4 regions of the Streptomyces sp. NBC_00663 genome follow, and region 3 is predicted to be linked to each of the others. Evidence: riboswitches for the same ligand, from Rfam matches in the RefSeq annotation. Region 3 holds a riboswitch; each other region holds the start of a gene.

Region 1 (4,755 bases), 2.4 Mb from region 3:
AGCGTCGACAGCGCGAGCAGCGCCTCGGCGAGGGTCTGCCAGCCGAGCGCGGAGAAGCGGGTGCCGAGCACCGTGGTCGCCGCGACGGCCGTGAGCGCACCCGGCGTCTCCGCCTCCGTCACCCACCGCGACCGTTGCCACAGCAGTCGTACGACGAAGTCGGCGGCCAGCGCCACCCAGGCCACGCTCGCCAGCGCCAGCGCGATACGGGACACCACCTCGTACCCCGTCAGATGGAGACCGATCGACAGGATGCCGGTCGCCATCACCGCGGAGCCCGCGGCGGGCGGCCGCTGCGCCCACCAGGTGCGGAGGGGGGAGGTATGGGGTGTATCGGGCATGGGGTGATGCTATGGAGCGGGGTGGGGGTTGAGAGCGGGGCACGCGCGCGTGGGGGAGAAAAACGCGCGGGGTGAGGGCAGCTGAGTAGTTGCGCTCATGACAGGAGGGGAGGGGGGTGGGGAGACTGCGGCACATGTCCTACCGACGATCAGTCGTCCTGGCCGCCCTCGCCTCCCTCGCGGTGCTCGCCCTGGCCGCCTGTGGAAGCGAACGAGCCGGGGAGCAGTCCGTGGGCGCACCGACGCCCACGCCCTCCTACCCGCCCCCGCCCAAGTGCGCCCAGGCCGCCGAGACGCCCCCGCCCGCGTCCTCCTCACCCGTGCCGAGCGCGACCGCCTCACGGGGCGAGGGAGCCGGAGACCAGCCCCCCAACTACGCCGACAACCACGCGTACCGCATGCAGGCGTCCCTCAGCGCCGAACGCGAGGCCAGTGGACTGGCCTCGGCCGGGCTCATCCGCAAGGAGCTGGAGAAGGTCCGGGCGGCAGGCGGGGCGGGGGCGTACGGGGTCTACGGGGACGAGCGCGTCGAGGCGGCGCTCCAGCGCCTCGGCTGCGGACCGGAACACGGGGTCTTCGTCGGGAACGGGTTCTACGCCGTCTACACCGGCCTCGCGTGCGTGTCGGGGCGGGTGACGAAGGACGAGCTGACCACCGAGGTGCACGGTGTCTACGCCGAGCCCCAGCCCGGGGCGGGGCCCTGCGTAGAGAACCGCGGAGGTCACTGACCTGCGTCAGGCCGGGCGGACCACACTGTGGATCGCCGACTCGCCGTCGTAGTAGATCGACTCCTCGCGGACGTACGCCCCCGGCTTCGGCGCGTGGATCATCATGCCGTTGCCGATGTAGATGCCGACGGGGCTGACATCGTCGTAGAAGAAGACGAGGTCGCCGGGCTGGGCGTTGGCGAGGGGGACCGTGGTGCCGAAGTTGACCTGGTCGTAGGTGGTGCGGGGGAGGGAGATGCCGGCGGCGTTCCAGGCGGCCTGGGTGAGGCCGGAGCAGTCGTAGGAGTCGGGGCCGGTGGCGCCCCAGACGTACGGCTTGCCGATCTGGGAGCGGGCGAAGGCGAGCGTCTTGTCGGCCTTCGTGGCGTAGGAGGAGTCCGTGGAGGTCTCCGAGGACGAGCTGCTCCCCGCCTTCTCGGCCGCCGCCGCTTCCTCCGCCGCCTTCTGCTCGGCGGCCTTCTGCTGTTCGGCCAGCTCCGCGGCCTTGCGGGCGGCCTCCTCCTGCTTCTTCTTCTCGATCGCCGCGAGCCGCGCCTTCTCCTCGGCGGTCAGCTGCGACAGCAGCTCGCGCGCGGCGGAGAGCTTGCGCTGGACGGTCGCCTTGGCGGTCTTCAGGTCGCCCTGCGACTCGGTGAGCGTCTCAAGGCTCTTGGTGGCCTCCTGGCGCTTCTTCATCGTCGCGGACTGCGCGCTGATGTAGTCGTCGACCGCGCCCTTCTGACGGTCCGTCATGCGGCCCATCAGCTGCGTCTGGTCGAAGTAGTCCTGCGGGGTGTCCGCGAGCAGGAAGGTCGCGGTGTCGGGCGCGGAGGCGCCGGTGCGGTACTGGGCCGCGGCGAAGGATCCGAGCTCCTCACGGGCCTCGTTGAGCTTCTCGGTGCGCTTGGCGACGTCGTCGAGGAGGGTGTCGACGTCCGCGCGCTGCTTGGCGGTCTTCTCCTTCGCCGAGTTGTACTTCTCGGTCGCCGACTCCGCCTGCCGGTAGAGGTCGTCGACCTTCTTCTCGACTTCCTCCAGGCTCGGCTTGTCGTCGGTCGAGGGTGCGGCGGTGGCCGTCTGGGAGAGCAGGGCCACGGAGGTGAGGGCGGCCGTTGCGAGCGCGGGGGTGCGTATGCCTGCTACGCGCGTTCCCGCAGGACGCGGCTTTGCGTGCGACGCCAAGGGAGGCGACTCCTTCCATGTTCCGCCTACCGAGTTAGCTGTCGGGTTCGGGCGGGTGGTTCGGAAGGTGTGCCCTACGGCCGCTCCCGGGAGGGAGTCGGGCCGATTCACCCCAAGGTCGGTGTGGGTCCCCGGCTCCGGCTGCCATGGCGGCGCACCGGACTCAGCGGAGGCCGCGCGGCCCGGCGACGTTCGCCGGTGGGGGTCGTACGGCCTGCCCGGCACGGTAGCCAACTGGTGTGGCCCCTGTGAAGGTTGATGTCCGATAGGCCCGATACATTTTTGTGACCTTGGGTGGGCAAGGGGGCTGATCATTCGGTTTCTCACGGAACGTGACGGAGCAGTCCTGGAGGGTGAGAGGGCCCGACTTCTCGGGGCGGCGGCGGGGTGTCAGTGGGGAGCCCTAGACTCGGAGAGCGATGACAGGCCTCTTTGACGACAGCTTCCTGGCGAACCTCCAGGCCCCCCAGGGGCACGAGGAGGAACCCCCGCCGCCGCCCGAGGACGAGCACGGACCGGAACCGGACCACGTTCCGGACGATCTGTTCGGCGGGAAGTTCGACGTGCCCCCGGACCGGGACGGGTACTACCGCGACGGCGCCCCGCGCCCCGCCCTGGACGCGGCGGCGCTGATCGAGGGGCTCAACGAGAACCAGCGGGCGGCCGTCGTCCACTCCGACACCCCGCTGCTCATCGTGGCCGGCGCCGGCTCCGGCAAGACGCGTGTGCTCACCCACCGCATCGCCTACCTGCTGGCCGAGCGCAACGTGCACCCGGGCCAGATCCTCGCGATCACCTTCACCAACAAGGCCGCCGGTGAGATGAAGGAGCGTGTCGAGCAGCTCGTCGGCCCGCGCGCCAACGCGATGTGGGTCATGACCTTCCACAGCGCGTGCGTGCGGATCCTGCGGAGGGAATCCAAGAAGCTCGGCTTCACCTCGTCGTTCTCGATCTACGACGCCGCCGACTCCAAGCGCCTCATGGCCCTCGTCTGCCGTGACCTGGACCTCGACCCCAAGCGCTTCCCGCCCAAGTCCTTCAGCGCCAAGATCAGCAACCTCAAGAACGAGCTGATCGACGAGGAGGACTTCGCCGCCCAGGCCACCGACGGCTTCGAGAAGACCCTCGCCCAGGCCTACGCCATGTACCAGTCGCGGCTGCGCGAGGCCAACGCCCTCGACTTCGACGACCTGATCATGACGACGGTCAACCTGCTGCGCGCCTTCCCGGACGTCTCCGAGCACTACCGCCGCCGCTTCCGGCACGTCCTGGTCGACGAGTACCAGGACACCAACCACGCCCAGTACGCACTGGTGCGTGAACTGGTCGGGACGAGCGAGCACCCGGTCGACGTACCCCCCAACGAGTTCGACGTCCCGCCCGCCGAGCTCTGCGTCGTCGGTGACGCCGACCAGTCGATCTACGCCTTCCGGGGTGCGACGATCCGCAACATCCTCCAGTTCGAGGAGGACTACCCGACCGCGACGACGATCCTGCTGGAGCAGAACTACCGCTCCACCCAGACGATCCTCTCCGCCGCCAACGCGGTCATCGAGCGCAACGAGTCCCGTCGCCCCAAGAACCTGTGGACCAACGCGGGCGCCGGCGCGCGCATCACCGGGTACGTCGCGGACACCGAGCACGACGAGGCCCAGTTCGTCGCCGAGGAGATAGACCGACTGACGGACGCGGGCGATGCGAAGGCCGGCGATGTCGCCGTCTTCTACCGCACCAACGCCCAGTCCCGAGTCTTCGAGGAGATCTTCATCCGCGTCGGCCTGCCCTACAAGGTCGTCGGCGGCGTCCGCTTCTACGAGCGCAAGGAGGTCCGGGACGTCCTGGCCTACCTCCGTGTCCTCGCCAACCCCGAGGACTCGGTGCCGCTGCGCCGGATCCTCAACGTCCCCAAGCGCGGCATCGGCGAGCGCGCCGAGGCGATGATCGACGCCCTCTCGCAGCGGGAGAAGATCAGCTTCCCGCAGGCGCTCAAGCGCGTCGACGAGGCGTACGGCATGGCCGCGCGGTCGACCAACGCCGTGAAGCGGTTCAACGTGCTGATGGAGGAGCTCCGTACGATCGTCGACTCCGGCGCGGGACCGGCGACCGTCCTGGAGGCGGTGCTCGAACGCACCGGCTATCTCGCCGAGTTGCAGGCCTCCACCGACCCGCAGGACGAGACCCGGATCGAGAACCTCCAGGAACTCGCCGCCGTGGCCCTGGAGTTCGAGCAGGAGACGGCGGAGGGCGAGGAGTCCCCCGGGCTCGCCGCCTTCCTGGAGCGCGTCGCGCTCGTCGCCGACTCCGACCAGATCCCCGACGAGGACGAGGACGGCTCCGGCGTCATCACCCTGATGACTCTCCACACCGCCAAGGGACTTGAGTTCCCGGTCGTCTTCCTCACCGGTATGGAGGACGGCGTCTTCCCGCACATGCGCTCCCTCGGCCAGACCAAGGAACTGGAGGAGGAGCGGCGCCTGGCGTACGTCGGCATCACGCGCGCGCGGGAACGGCTCTATCTGACCCGC
Region 2 (4,755 bases), 2.6 Mb from region 3:
GGTGCTGAGGCTCGTCGAGCAGCTGCCGCCGGACCGGGTACGCGGGCTCATCGGCCCCTGGTCCCACCAGTACCCGGACCGCGGGCTGCCGCCGGGCCCGGCGATCGGCTTTCTCCAGGAGACCCTGCGCTGGTGGGACCAGCACCTGAAGGGCGTCGACACCGGCGTCATGCGCGAACCCCTCCTGCGGGCCTACGTCAGCGACTCCCACCGCCCCGCCACGGTGTACGACACCCTCCCCGGCCGCTGGGTCGGCGAGCCGGCCTGGCCCTCCCCGCACGTCACGACCATCTCGTACGGCCTCCAGGGCGCCCCCGTCCTCGTCCGCTCCCCGCAGCACACGGGGGTGGACGCCGGGCGCTTCTTCCCGTTCGGGAACGACGCCGACCTGCCGCCCGACCAGCGGGAGGAGGACGCCCGCTCGGCCTGTTTCGAGTTCGCGGTGGGCGAGGAGACCTGGGTGCTGGGGCGGCCCCGGGTGCGGTTGCGGGTGACGTGCGAGGTGCCGCGCGGGCAGGTGATCGCACGGTTGTGCGATGTGGCGCCGGACGGTGCGTCGACGCTGGTCACCCGGGGCGTGCTGAACCTGTCGGCACGGCACGGGCGGGACCGGGCGGTGCCGTGGGAGCCGGGGGCGACCGGGGAGGTCGTCTTCGACCTGAACGGCATCGGGCATGTCTTCCCGCCGGGCCATCGCATCCGGCTCGCGGTCTCCTCCGCGTACTGGCCCTGGATCTGGCCGCAGCCCGAGTCGGAGGCCGGGTTCACGCTGGACCCGGCGGGCAGCTTCCTGGAACTGCCGGTGCGTTCGCGGGAGTTGGACGGCGACATCGCATTCGGGGAGCCCGAGCAGTCGGAACCACTGGGCGTGAACCACCCGGCCACTCTCGACGAACCCCGCCCCGAGCGGCTCGTCGTCCGGGACGTCGCCACGGGCGAGTGGCGACTCGAGGTCGACCCCCGCTACGGCGGCACCCGCGTCTACCCCGACGGGCTGGAGTTCACCGAGGACGCGTTGGAGACGTACTCGGTCAACGAGACCGACCCCCTGTCGGCCCGCGCCCGCTCGGACTGGTCGATCCGGCTGCACCGGCCGGAGCTGGGCTGGGACACGACCGTCCGGACCCGCTCGGAGATCACCTGTGAGTCGGCTGTGTTCCTGACCTCCAACGAGGTGATCTGCACGGAGGGTGGCGAGGTGGTCTTCCACCGGACCTGGGAGAAGCGGATTCCACGAACGGCCGGTTAACTGCGAGTTGGGCCGCATTGCCCGATTTGCCACTCTTGCGCTTGACGGTGAGTTGGCTCACTTCACCCTGTCCGAAAACCCCGGAATTCCGGGCCTCACAATCCACGCACCAAGGTCAACAGGTGCCATCTGTGAATCCGGTACTTGTTTCGGACATGTGCAGTCGCATACGTTCCCGGCCCGGGTGGACGCCGAATCCTGCCGCCACCCGTAGATCGCTCACACAGAGAACTTCACGGCAGGAGCGGGGGACCCAGGTAAGTCGCCGGACCGGGCGTCTTCGGACATACCGGTACGGCTTGGGGTGAAGTCATGCCTTCTTCGGCATGGCCGGGCAGCTCCCGCCCGAACCCGACAGCTCACCTCGCAGGCGACGGAGAGGAACTTCGTCATGCGTCTGTCCCGCAAGCTCGCCGTCACCGGTGCCGCCATCGCCGCGCTCGCCTTCCCCGTCGTCGGCGCGACCACCGCGTCCGCGGCCACCACGACCACGGTCACCGCCACCTCGCTCGGCTACTCCGACAGCCTCGACGGCTGGATCCGCGCCTCGCTCCAGGTCATGGCCCAGAACGGGATCCCCGGCTCCTACGACGGCATCTACCGCAACGTCATCCGTGAGTCCTCGGGCAACCCGTACGCCATCAACAACTGGGACTCCAACGCGATCGCGGGCACGCCCTCCAAGGGCCTGCTCCAGGTGATCGACCCGACCTTCAACGCGTACCACGTGGCCGGCACCTCGTGGAACTCCTACGACCCGGTCGCGAACATCACCGCGGCCTGCAACTACGCGGCCGCGGTGTACGGCTCGATCGACAACGTGTACGGCGCGTACTAAGAGCCGCTGAAGAGTCTTTCGAGGACGACGGCGACGCCGTCGTCCTCGTTCGACAGGGTCACCTCGTCTGCCACGGCCTTGAGTTCGGGGTGGGCGTTGGCCATCGCGACGCCGTGGGCCGCCCAGTCGAACATGGGGATGTCGTTGGGCATGTCGCCGAAGGCGAGGGTGTCCCGCGGGCCGAGGCCGAGGTACTCGGCGGCCAGTGCGAGGCCCGTCGCCTTGGTGATGCCGCATGGCTGGAGTTCGACGGTGCCGGGGCCGGACATCGTCACCGTCGCGAGGGAACCGACGACTCCGCGCGCGGTCGCCGCCAACTCGTCGTCGGACAGGGCGGGGTGGCGCAGCAGCACCTTGCTGATCGGCTCGCACCACAGGTCGTCGCGGCGGCCCACCCGCACGGCGGGCAGGGTCGGGTGCGGCATCAGATACCCGGGCTCGATGAGCGTGAGGCCGTCCACACCGTCCTGGTCGACGGCCGCGTAGACCTGGCCGACCTCTGCTTCGATCTTGCCGAGCGCGGTCTCGGCCAACTCCCGGTCCAGGGTGACCGACCACAGCAGACGGTCCGCGCCCGCGTCGTAGACCTGCGCACCCTGCCCGCACACCGCGAGCCCGGTGCTGCCGAGGTCGTCGAGGAGCGGCCGCACTCTCGGGGCCGGCCGGCCGGTCACCACCAGATGCCGGGCCCCGGCCGCCGCCACGCGCGCGAGAGCGGCGAGCGAGCGGTCGGAGAGCGTGTCGTCGCCCCGGAGCAGGGTTCCGTCCAGGTCAGTGGCGACGAGTGAATATGCGGTGGGTGCGGCCATGATCAGAGAATACGGATGGAATCCCCCGCCGACTCGACGCGAACCGGACGGCCGCACCTTTCACATCCGTTGACGTCCGCTCCGGTTGGCGCTCACGTCGAATCCCGCAGCACGACATGGGAGTTGGGTCCTCGAAGGGCCGGCCGCGGTTCCGGCGAGTCCGGGGCGCGGTCGGCATGACTCTGTGAGCGTGCACAGAACAGAAGCGTTTCACCCCTTGTCAATGGAGAGTGTGTCGGGTTACCTACTTGTTGCTCGCGGGTGTCGCCCCACTCCGAAATATGTGCACGCTCACAGACACCGGGGCATTCTCTTGCCGATCCCCGGGGGCCCACCCATGCCGCACGACGCTCGGGGTGGTGGCGACCCGCCGGACCCGACGGCGGCCGGGCCGCCGTACCGGCAGGTGCGGTCGAGGTGTTCCGCGAGCCGCGCTGACACCTCTGTTCTTGTGCTGTGAAAGGACTCTGACATGCGTAGACGCAGTGTGCTCACCGCTGCGGGAGCCGCCGCGCTGGCCGTCCCCGTGCTGGGCGCGGTGCCGGCTGCGGCATCAACAGGCGGGCGCCGCCTGGAGATCCGGGCCATGGACATCTCCTCGCTGCCCAAGAACGAGGACCACGGCGCCGTGTACCGCACCGCCGACGGCCACCGCGAGGACCCGGTCCGGCTGCTCGCCCGCTCGGGGATCAGCCACGCCCGGCTGAAGGTGTGGGTCGACCCGGTCGACGGCTACAACACCAAGGCGCACATCCTCCCCCTCGCCCGCCGGCTGAGGCGGGCCGGCATCGGCATCTGGGTCGACTTCCACTACTCGGACACCTGGGCCGACCCGGCGCACCAGACCAAGCCGGCGGCGTGGGCGGGCCTGGACGTGACGGGCCTGTCCCGTGCGGTGTACGACCACACGGCCGATGTACTGGGCGCGCTGCGGCGCCAGGGCACCCCGGCCGCGTTCGTCCAGGTCGGCAATGAGATCAACGGCGGCATGCTGTGGCCCGAGGGCAAGAACTGGGGCAGTGACGGCGGGGGTTGGGGCAATCTCCTCCTGCTGCTGAAGGCCGGGCTGAGCGCCGCCCGGGACACCCAGCCCCGGGTGCGCACGATGCTGCACATCGCCGCGGGCGGTGACAACGGCACGTCTCGCTGGTGGTTCGACAACGCGGTCGCCGACGGGCTCGACTTCGACATCATCGCCCAGTCGTATTACCCCTTCTGGCACGGCGGGCTGGACGCGGCCGCCGCCAACTTCGCGGACATCACCGCCCGTTACGGCAAGCCGGTGGTCATCGCCGAGACCGCGTACCCGTTCACGCTGAGCAGCGAGGACGACGTCAACGACATCCTCAACAGCCCCGCGCAGCTCACCCCGGGCTTCCCCGCCACCCCCGAGGGCCAGGCCGCGTGGCTGCGCGCGGTGGCCGACCTCATGGCCGCCGTCCCGGGCGGTCAGGGCCTCGGCCACTGCTACTGGGAAGGCGCCTGGACCTACCGCTCCGGCAGCGGCTGGAATCCGGAGGACCCGGCGTCCGGCAACGCGTGGGAGAACCTCGCCCTGTTCGACTTCGAGGACCGGGCACTGCCGGGGCTGAGGACACTCGGCCGATACCGGGGCTGAGGACGCTGGGCCGGTACCGGTCGTAGTCGTCGTCAGGGGTCTTCGACGTGGGTGAGATCCTCGCGGGGTGACGGATCCAACGGATCGACCGGAGACCTTTCTGGACCATCTGCGGGCGGCAGCCGCCGGCGTCCTCGAACGCTTCCCCGAGCGGCTCAAGCCCGAGATGTACGCCCTCTCCTTCCGCATCTGGCGCGTCGACGCCGACGACCGCCACCCGTACGTGGCCATCGGCTACAAC
Region 3 (4,755 bases):
CGCCGCCCCGGGGTCGCGGCGCAGCCCGGTGATGCCCTGGACGGCCTCGCTGAACAGGCCGCCGTCGGAGTCGGCGAACCGCACATGGCGGTCGTAGGGCTGATCGCTCAGCGGCACGGTGAAGCGCACGCCGAGACCGCGCAGGAAGTCGCCCTCGTCGGAGCCGGGCGTCTGCTCGCCGTCCCAGACGAAGGTGTGGACGAGCCGGAAGGACTCGGCTCCCGCGAAGAAGGCGAACCGCAGGACGAACGGCAGCCAGTCGCGGCCGCCGTGCCGGTGCCGGCCCTCGACCCGGACGACGGCCCGGACCGGTCCGTCCTGCTCCACCTCGACCTTCTCGATCCGGCCCAGGAAGCGCGCGACGTCCGCCCCGTCCCGTACGGACTCCTGCCGCAGCGCGACCAGCTTTCCGTCCCGGGCGATCTCGGCCGAGCCCCGCCGCACGCTCCGTACGACGGTGTCGGACCCCTTCGCGCCGAACACGGCCGTGATCACACCGGTCGACACCTCCACGCGGCCCGCGGAGCGGGTGACCGTGACCTTCCGTTCCGGCGCGGCCGGGGTGCCCGCCGCCAGCTTGTAGGCGGAGGCCTTCGGCGCGCCGGGCGCGAGGGCGTGGGCCGTCCACTTCACCGAGCCGTCGGGCCAGTAGCCGGTGACCCAGCTCTGGACGGGAACGTCGTCACCGGCGGCGGTCGTCAGCCGGAACGGCTGCTCCGGCCGGTACGCCCCGCGCGCCCAGGGCACGCCCCAGGTGGCACCGGCGTGGACGTCGGGGGCCGAGCCCTCCAGCCAGCGCAGTTCGGTGTCGTCGGCGTCCGCCGCGGTGGCGGTGCGGGACAGGGCCCAGGAGAACTGGGCCGCGGCGGCCGCGGCTGCGGCGCCTTTGATGACGGTGCGTCGGTCGACGCCGGGCACGGGGACCTCCGGATGCGGGTGCGGATGCGGACGCGGATGTGCGTAGAAAGCGCTTGCATCGCTTCGGAGATCACTGTGGTCCCACCCTCCCCTCCCTGTCGACGGTTTGGACAGCCGCGCCACAAGACCGCAATGAAGCGATCATGAAACGGCAAGACCCAACACCGAAGGCCGGACCCGGGGATCGGGGTCCGGCCTTCGGTGGCATCGGGGGGAGCGTCAGCCGACGGCGACACCCTTCGAGCGGAGGTACGCGACCGGGTCCACGTCCGAGCCGTAGTCCGGCGTGGTGCGGATCTCGAAGTGGAGGTGCGGTCCGGTGACGTTGCCGGTGGCGCCGGAGAGGCCGATCTGCTGGCCCTCGGTGACGGTCTGTCCGGACGAGACCGAGAGCGCGGACAGGTGGGCGTACTGCGCGTAGTAGCCGTCGGCCAGCTTGATGACGACCTGGTTGCCGTACGCGCCGCCCCAGCCGGCGGAGACGACGGTGCCCGCGGCCACGGCCTTCAGCGAGGTGCCGGTCGGGACGACGAAGTCGGTGCCCGTGTGGTAGCCGCTGGACCACATGCTGCCCGCCGTGTGGTAGGCGGTGCCGACGGTGGCGCCGACCACGGGGAGGGTGTAGCCGCTGGAGCCGGCGGTGCTGGTCGACTCGCTGCTCCGGGTGGCCGTCGTCGTGTCCGAGGAGGACGAGGACTTCTCGGCACTCGTGGACTTGTCGGAGCTCGCGGACTTCTCCGCGCTCGCCGACTTGTCCGTGCTCGCCGCCGCCTTCTTGCCCAGCGTGAGCTTCAGGCCCGGGTGGATGAGCGACGGGTCGGACCCGACGGCCTCGCGGTTGTCCGAGTACAGCTTCTTCCAGCCGCCGGTGACGTTCTGCTCGTCGGCGATCTTCGAGAGGTAGTCGCCCGCCCGCACCGAATAGGTGCGCACGGTCGCGGTGTTCGCGGCACCCTTCTTCTGCGCGGCCTTCTCGGTGGCCGTCTTCTCGACCACCGGAAGGGACTGGGCGGCCTTTTCCGAAACCGACTGCGAGACGGACTGCGGGGTGGCCGCGTGGGCGCCGGCGGCACCCATCAGAGGCAGGGCGAGTGCGGCGCCACCGGTACCGGCGACGGCGATCGAGCGGGTGAGGCGCTGGGACCTCGGGCGGCGGTGCTTACCCTTCGCGGGCATGGCGAATTCCTCTCCGGCGCCTACGAGGTGAGCTGTCGGGTGCGGACTGGAGATGCCCGGACGCACCGAGGTGCGCCTTAACCCCAAGCCTGTTCCGGAAGACCGGCCCAGGCATTCGTACCTGTGGGTCCCCCGCTCCTGCCGTTCACGGGTGAGTTGCGCGGATTCCGGGCGGCGGCAGGATTGGGCGTCCGTCCGGATTGGTGGCGAACGTAAGCGAGGAAGACGCAAAGGGACAAGTAAGGGGTTCCAGGACGATTGCATTCCTCTTGATCCGCTGTGAATTTCCCGGTCACCCTCCGTGCATTGGTGCCACTTCCCGAAAGGCAAACCCCAGCATTTGAAGGCGCATTACGTGAACATGACGGACGACGCAGGGTCACCGATATGACGCTCCTCACGTGCCGTTTACACAGCTCCCCTTATTCCAGAGCGAGTTGGAATGAAGGCCACGGAAGACGCCAATTCGGACAGAAAGCTCAGATGCGACGCAGTCGGAGAACTGCCGCATCCAGATCGCCCCGCAATCCCACCCGCAGCCCGTGATGCTGCAATACGGCACCTCTGAGAATTTCGCCCGTTTCACGGCATTCATACGACGCCGTCGGGTCGAGGCCCCGCAGGCGCAGCGCCGGGACGGGTTCGCCGTAGTGCTGCGCCTGAAGCCAGGCGAGGACGACGGTCTCGTCCCCGAGGACGTACTGCACGGCGCTCAGTCCGCCGCTCGGGGCCCGCAGCCGGTACTGCTCGCCGCGTTGCACGAGGGGCCGGATGTCCTTGTAGAGCTCCACCCAGTCGCGGGCCTCGGCGAGCTCCTCCTCGGTCCACTGCGTGAGGTCGCCGCCGACGCCGAGCACACCGGCCATGGCGCTGACGAAGCGGAAGCGCAGCGAGCTGACCCGGCCGTTGAGCATGGCGTTCGGACTGTCGGTGACCCAGGCCGCCATCGCGCGCGCGGGGTGGAGCTGGCTGAAGCCGTGCTGGATCGAGAGCCGGTCGAGGGGGTCGGTGTTGTCGGAGGTCCACACCTGGTCCGTGCGGCTCATCACGCCGAGGTCGATCCGGCCGCCGCCACCTGAGCAGGACTCGAAGGCGACGCCGGGGTGCGCGGCCCGCAGCCGGTCCAACAGGGCGTAGAAGGCGTGCACATGGTCGACCCAGAGCCGCTGCGGGTAGGACTCGCTCGGCCAGCCCGCATCCGTGAAGCAGCGGTTGAAGTCCCACTTCACATAGTCGATCGGGGCGCTGGACAGCAGGGCGTCGAGCTGCCCCCAGAGGTACTCCTGGACGTCCTCGCGCGCGAGGTTGAGGACGAGCTGGTTGCGCAGTTCCGTCCGCTTTCGTCCCGGTTGGAACTGCACCCAGTCCGGGTGTGCCCGGTACAGGTCGCTGTCGGGGTTGACCATCTCGGGCTCGACCCAGATGCCGAACTGCATGCCGAGGGCGTGCACGGATTCGGCGAGGGGCTTCAGGCCGCCCGGGAAGCGGTCGCGGTTGACCGTCCAGTCGCCGAGTCCGGCGCGGTCGCTGGTACGGGCGCCGAACCAGCCGTCGTCGACCACGAACAACTCGACGCCGATGGCCGCGGCCCGCCGCGCGAGGGCTTCCTGCTGCTCCTCCGAGATGTCGAACTCGGTGGCCTCCCAGGAGTTGAACAGCACCGGCCGGTCCTGCTCCGCGTCCGGGATGACGTAGGCCCGCTGGTAGGCGTGCCACGCGCGACTGGCGCCGCCGAACCCGCCCTCGCTCCACAGACCGGCGAAGACGGGCGTGGTGAACGACTCGCCCGCCACGAGGCGCAGCAGCCCCGAGTCGTCGTATCCGGCACCGCCGGTGATCTGCACGCGCGCGTCGGGGAGCTGGGCCACCGCGATCCGCCAGGAGCCGGACCAGCCGAGGGCGCAGCCGTAGACCTCGCCGCGCTCCTCGGTGGCGTCGGAGTCGAGGGCGACCCAGGGCAGGTGCTGGTGGCCGGTGTGGCCGCGGCGGCTGCCGATGACCTTCTCACCGTAGGTGAGGGGGGAGCGTACGAGCCGGGACTCGGCGGCCCAGCGGCCGTGCAGCTGGGAGAGCCGCCAGTCCTCACGGTCGGGCAGGGTCCAGGTGGCGGAGTCCGCGCGGAGCAGCTCCAGGGCGTCCGCTCCCTGGTTCTCCAGGGTCGTCCAGCGCTCCACCACATCGCCGCGCATCCGGTAGTGCAGCGTAATGACGAGCCCACCGTCCCGGAACCGCAGCCGCAGCTCCTCGGCGTCGGTCTCGTACGTCTCGAAGCTCCACTCGGTGCCACGGCCCGCGTCGGTGCGCACCGACAGCGCGGGCCGGACGAAGCGGGGGCCGCCCTCGACCGGGTACTCCTCGCGTCCGTCGAGCGGGGACTCGAAGGGCCAGTAGTCGGGCAGCGGACGGACCGCGAGGGCCTCGGCGTCGGCCAGCGTGATCGCCGGCCCCCAGTGCAGATGCAGCAGCTCGTCGGCCTCGGTGAGGTGGACGGCGTAGCTGCTGGCGGGCCCGGTCAGGAGCCAGGTGCGGCCGTTGGGGGCGATCTCCAGCATGGAACCTCACAGATGCGAACAGGGTCGAACAGTGGTACTCAAGTACCAACATCATCAAGGGCCGGGGGCCCTGGATGCAACGCCTGTGGACAACTCATTGCCCCAGGAA
Region 4 (4,755 bases), 6.9 Mb from region 3:
GACTCCAGGCTGATGAAGTCCCGGTACGTCGGCGGCAGCACCCCGCGATAGGCGTGCCACCAGTGGTGGCGTCCGGTCCCGCCCTCGTCGGAGCCCGCCAACACCAGCAGCAACTCGCGCAGTTGGCTGTCGTGCACCTCGTAGGCGTCCAGGAGTAACCGCACATCGGCCGGTTTCACGCCGCTCGCGCCGGTCTCGATCCGGCTCACCTTGGACTGGTGCCAGCCCACCAGCCGGGCCGCCTCACCACTGGTGAGCCCCGCACCGGTGCGCAACGCACGCAGTTCGGCGCCCAGTTTCCGGCGGCGTACCGCGGGACCGTGCTGCATGGGCTACTCCTTACTCCTTCCGGGCCGCCCAAATACGGTCTTCCGTCGGAGAGTTCACCGCTTCGAGCGACAGATATATGCATATCTTGGTGGATCGGCACCGTGACCGGCCTGGTAATGGCAGTCTGGCGAAGAAGCACCAGTCCGGGACCGTACTCGAACCATCCGCTCCGTGTCGGACTGCGGTCCCGTGGGAAAGGGACGACCTCGCCATGGCAGACCATCTGGAAGCATCCGTCACTCTGCCGAGCGATCCCGCCTCGGTCTCCGCGGCCCGCGCCTACGTCCTGAGCACCCTGGCGGAATGGGGGCTGCCGGCGGACACGGAAGCGGCGGAGACGATCCGGCTGATCGTCTCCGAACTAGCCACCAACGCCGTACAGCACACTTTCGGGCAGTCACCCACCTTCACGGTGGACCTCCACCTCGACCGTGACGAACACCTGCGCATCGGGGTCACCGACAGCCACCCCCGCTTCCCGAAGCGGCTGCCGGCCGCCGTCCAGCAGGACAACGGCCGCGGCATGGTGATCATCCGCTGGCTCACCGCGGAATACGGCGGCAAGCTCAGAGTCAGGCCGACCCGCGAGGGCGGCAAGACCGTCTCCATCGAACTCCCGTGGACGGTACCGGCGGAGCCGGTGTCGGCGGCGGGACAGCAAGAACCCTAGACACCCCCCTGCTTGGCGCGGCCGAAGGCGCCGCGGAGCAGTGCCCGGAACGCGTCCGCCGCAGGGGCCGGCCCGCCGGCCCGGTGGGCGACCGAGATCGTACGGCGCAGTTCTCCCGTCCCCAGCGGCCGCATCCCCACCGGAGTGACCGCCGTCCGCGCCACCATCTCCGGGACCACCGCGACCCCGAGCCCCGCACTGACCAGCGCGCACACCAGGGCGTACACCGGAGTCGCCACCAGGACGGACGGCGTGGCCCCGGCCCGGGCGAGGAGCGCCTCCACGCCGCGCCGGGCGGGATGGTCCGGCGCCATGCTGATCAGCGGCTGCCCGGCGAGTGCGCTGAGAGGCAGCCGCGAGGTGTCGCTCGTGAGGACGTGCCCCGGAGCGGTCACCAGCACCAGCTCCTCCACCAGGACCGGTTCCGTGCTGACGGACGCGGGGAGCTGCACCGGGTCCGCGGGTTCGTAGGAGTGCGTCAGCGCCAGGTCCACGTCACCGGCGGCCACCGCCTCCACCCCGGCCGGCGGTTCGAGGTGGGCGACCGTCAGCTCCACGTCCGGATGCGCCCGGCGGAACGCGCTCAGCACGGACGGCAGCAGATGGATCCCCGCGGTCTGGAAGGTGCCGAGCCGCAGTGTGCCGCCGGACAGCCCGGTCAGCCGGGCCAGTTCGTGCCGGGCCTGCTCCAGTTCGTCCAGCACCCGGCGCGCCCGCGCCGCGAGCAGTTCACCGGCGCCGGTGAGCCGCGCGCCGCGGTGATGCCGTACGAGAAGCGCCGTGCCCGCCTCCCGCTCCAGCTTGGCCAGCTGCTGCGAGAGCGCGGGGGTGGTGTACCCGAGGCGCTCGGCGGCCCGGGTGATCGAGCCGGCCTCGGCGACCGCGACCAGGGCGGCGAGGCGGTTCGGGTCGTGCATGCCGGTCTCCGGATCCTGGGCCGAGCCTAAAGGGATGCTTAAGGCAGACCAAGAATATTCGACATACCTGCTGAAGGCTCCCGCACGGCACGCTGAACGGCATGGACGGACAACTCATCGCCTTCACCGGGGTCGCCGCCGGCATGGTCGCCATGCCGGGCGCCGACTTCACCGTCGTCGTACGCAATGCCCTGGTCTCCCGCCGGGCCGGTGTCGCGAGTGCCCTCGGCGTCGCGGGCGGGCTGCTGCTGCACACGGCGCTCGCGGTGGCCGGGGTCGCCGCGGTCCTGGCGGCCGTCCCGGCGCTGTTCAGCGCCCTCCAACTCCTGGGCGGTGCCTATGTGCTGTACCTGGGTGTACGGACGCTGCGCTCACTGAGCCGTCCGTACAGCGCGGTCGAGGAGTCCGGGGGCGGCGCCGTACGGCCGGTACGGCAGGGGTTCGTCACCAACGCCCTGAATCCGAAGGCGCCCATCACCTTCCTGAGTCTGTTGCCGCAGTTCGTGCCGGCGGGCGAGCCCGCGTTGCCCCGGACGCTGCTGCTGGCGCTGATCGTGGTCGTGCTCGCCCTGGTGTGGTTCCCGGCGGTGGCGCTGCTGGTGGACCGGCTGGGCCGATGGCTGCGGCGCCCGCGGGCCGCGCGGCTCGTCGCGGGGGTCACCGGGGCCGCGCTGACCGTTCTGGGCGCGGTCCTGCTGCTGGAAGGGCTGTCGGCTCTCGGCTGAGAGGACCCGCGGGGGTGACGGCTGGTCAGGTCGCCGCCACCCCCGCGGGAGAGTCACCGGCCCGCTCGGGGGGCTATTTGACCCGGCCGTACCAGACGCTGCTCGACCAGATCTTCTCGAGCTTCACGACCTCCCCGCTCTTCGGGGAGTGCCAGATCTTTCCCTTCCCGGCGTAGATGCCGACGTGGTACACGTTCGACCCCGAGTGGAAGAACACGAGGTCCCCGGCTTTGCGACTGCCGGAGGAGATGTGGCGGGTCTTGTTGTACTGCTGGGCCGCTGTGCGGGGCAGGCTTTTGCCCGCCTTCTTGTACGAGTACAGCGTGAGCCCTGAGCAGTCGAACCTGTGCGGTCCCGTGGCGCCCCACTTGTAGGGGGAGCCCTTCTTGGAAGCCGCCACCTGAAGTGCCTTGGTCGCCGGTGTCGCGGCCTCCGCGTCGGACGCGACGCCCGGGACCACGATGGAGCCGCCCACTGCGGCGATGGTGAGGGCCGAGGCCGTACCGGCTCGGGCCATCAGCGACGGGACACGATTGAGCGCAGACATGCGCAACCCTTCGTCAGCCGCCTGTGAAGGATGACCTGTCGGATTCGGGCTGGCGAAGTTGCCCGGCCGCGTTGTCGCGGCTTCACCCCAAGGGCTGCTCGGACCGGCATCTCCGAAGAGAGCGACCGTCCCGGCGACCCGTCTTGCCTGGGTCCTCCACTCCTGCCGATCCACTCCTGTCGACCGGTCATCCGGGCGGCGGCAGGACTCGGCGTCCGCCCGGACCGCCCCGCCGCTGCGGCGGGGGCTTGTCGTCAGTCAGGGATCTTCACGTACTCAATGCCGAAAAACCCAATGGAATCGGGGATTTGTGTTGTTACTCACCACTCACCCGTTCGGGTGGACACTCCTCTGTTCGAGCGACCGTCGAGGGGTCCGAGGAGCCTCGGACCAGCGACGGAACAACCCATTCCGGCCCCGGGCTACGCGCGTTGCGCAAGCCTGACGGGCCCGCAGAACCACTGATGGCTACGCCATATGGGGGTACGTCTTTTGGTCCGTTTGAAGGCCGGTCCGGACGGCTCGTGTCGCGACGGGCGGTCCGGAACGGGTGCCGGTGCGTCAACTGTCGGAGTGCGGCGGCACCGTGACCCGCGCCGTGCGCCGCTCACCGTCCAGGACGCGCAGCGCCCGTGTCAGCGTTTCCGCGTGCAACTCGGCCTCCCCCCGCTGATGCATCGTCGCCAGCGCGTCGCGCAGCTCGGCCGCCTTGGCGACCAGCGCCTGGGCGGCCCGCAGCCCGCGGTAGGTGTCACCGGGGTGCGCGGGGTTGATCCGGCCGAGCAGGTCGACCACGTCGAGGTAACGGTCGATCAACTCGCCCTCGGCGCGGGTCAGCGCGGGCAGCGGAGGCAGTTCGGGCGGCAGCATCGCCCGCTCACCGGGCGTCGGACGCGGGGCGCGGCGCCTTGCGGCTGGGGATGATCCGGTCCACCAGGCCGTATTCCAGGGCCTCTTGGGCGGTGAGGATCTTGTTCCGCTCGATGTCCTCCGTGACTTGCTCACGGGTCCGCCCGGTGTGCCGTACGAGCATCTCCTCCAGGCGGTCGCGGATCCGCCCCAACTCCGTTGCCTGGATGGCCAGATCGCTGGCCTGGCCCTCCACCGGCTCGGACAGAGAGGGCTGGTGGATCACCATCCGCGCGCCCGGCAGCGTGGACCGCTTGCCCGCGGCGCCCGCCGCCAGCAGCACGGCCGCGGACGAGCCTGCCTGCCCCAGGCAGATCGTCTCCACGTCACAGGAGACGTACCGCATGGTGTCGTAGATCGCCGACATGGCGCCGAAGTCGCCGCCGGGGGAGTTGATGTACAGCGAGATGTCCCGGTCGGGGTCCTGGTACTCGAGGTGCATGAACTGCGCCATCACGTCGTTGGCCGAGGTGGCGTCGACCTGGGTGCCGAGGAAGACGATCCGCTCCTCCAGCAGCTTCGAGTACGGGTCCATCGTCTTGCTGCCGAAGCTGGTGCGCTCGGTGAACTCGGGCAGGACGTGGCGGGCGGTCGGTCGGGTCATGGTGGGTCCCCTCCTTCTGCGTCTGTAAAAAATGTACAGGACGTACGTGACGT

Evidence for each region. A riboswitch is a leader RNA that binds a small molecule or an ion and turns the genes downstream of it on or off. The one in region 3 is predicted to bind cyclic di-AMP.
Region 1: it holds a riboswitch for cyclic di-AMP, as region 3 does, so the genes downstream of both, OG866_RS17055 (C40 family peptidase) here and OG866_RS06490 (M23 family metallopeptidase) in region 3, are expected to answer to the same signal.
Region 2: it holds a riboswitch for cyclic di-AMP, as region 3 does, so the genes downstream of both, OG866_RS18125 (transglycosylase SLT domain-containing protein) here and OG866_RS06490 (M23 family metallopeptidase) in region 3, are expected to answer to the same signal.
Region 4: it holds a riboswitch for cyclic di-AMP, as region 3 does, so the genes downstream of both, OG866_RS37560 (C40 family peptidase) here and OG866_RS06490 (M23 family metallopeptidase) in region 3, are expected to answer to the same signal.

The regions. Positions count from the first base shown of each region.
Region 1 covers NZ_CP109027.1:3,779,573-3,784,327, reverse strand. The annotation lists gene OG866_RS17065 (tellurite resistance/C4-dicarboxylate transporter family protein) at 1-341, opposite strand, end outside; gene OG866_RS17060 (hypothetical protein) at 476-1,069, shown strand; gene OG866_RS17055 (C40 family peptidase) at 1,076-2,230, opposite strand; cyclic di-AMP (ydaO/yuaA leader) riboswitch at 2,239-2,409, opposite strand; gene pcrA (DNA helicase PcrA) at 2,650-4,755, shown strand, end outside.
Region 2 covers NZ_CP109027.1:3,997,970-4,002,724, forward strand. The annotation lists gene OG866_RS18120 (CocE/NonD family hydrolase) at 1-1,249, shown strand, start outside; cyclic di-AMP (ydaO/yuaA leader) riboswitch at 1,456-1,637, shown strand; gene OG866_RS18125 (transglycosylase SLT domain-containing protein) at 1,641-2,087, shown strand; gene OG866_RS18130 (HAD family hydrolase) at 2,084-2,896, opposite strand; gene OG866_RS18135 (glycoside hydrolase family 53 protein) at 3,369-4,514, shown strand; gene OG866_RS18140 (hypothetical protein) at 4,582-4,755, shown strand, end outside.
Region 3 covers NZ_CP109027.1:1,418,487-1,423,241, forward strand. The annotation lists gene OG866_RS06485 (exo-rhamnogalacturonan lyase family protein) at 1-918, opposite strand, end outside; gene OG866_RS06490 (M23 family metallopeptidase) at 1,138-2,094, opposite strand; cyclic di-AMP (ydaO/yuaA leader) riboswitch at 2,097-2,267, opposite strand; gene OG866_RS06495 (alpha-galactosidase) at 2,574-4,646, opposite strand.
Region 4 covers NZ_CP109027.1:8,269,845-8,274,599, forward strand. The annotation lists gene OG866_RS37540 (helix-turn-helix domain-containing protein) at 1-329, opposite strand, end outside; gene OG866_RS37545 (ATP-binding protein) at 542-1,000, shown strand; gene OG866_RS37550 (LysR family transcriptional regulator) at 997-1,917, opposite strand; gene OG866_RS37555 (LysE family translocator) at 2,019-2,642, shown strand; gene OG866_RS37560 (C40 family peptidase) at 2,716-3,189, opposite strand; cyclic di-AMP (ydaO/yuaA leader) riboswitch at 3,193-3,400, opposite strand; gene OG866_RS37565 (hypothetical protein) at 3,751-4,059, opposite strand; gene OG866_RS37570 (ATP-dependent Clp protease proteolytic subunit) at 4,067-4,702, opposite strand.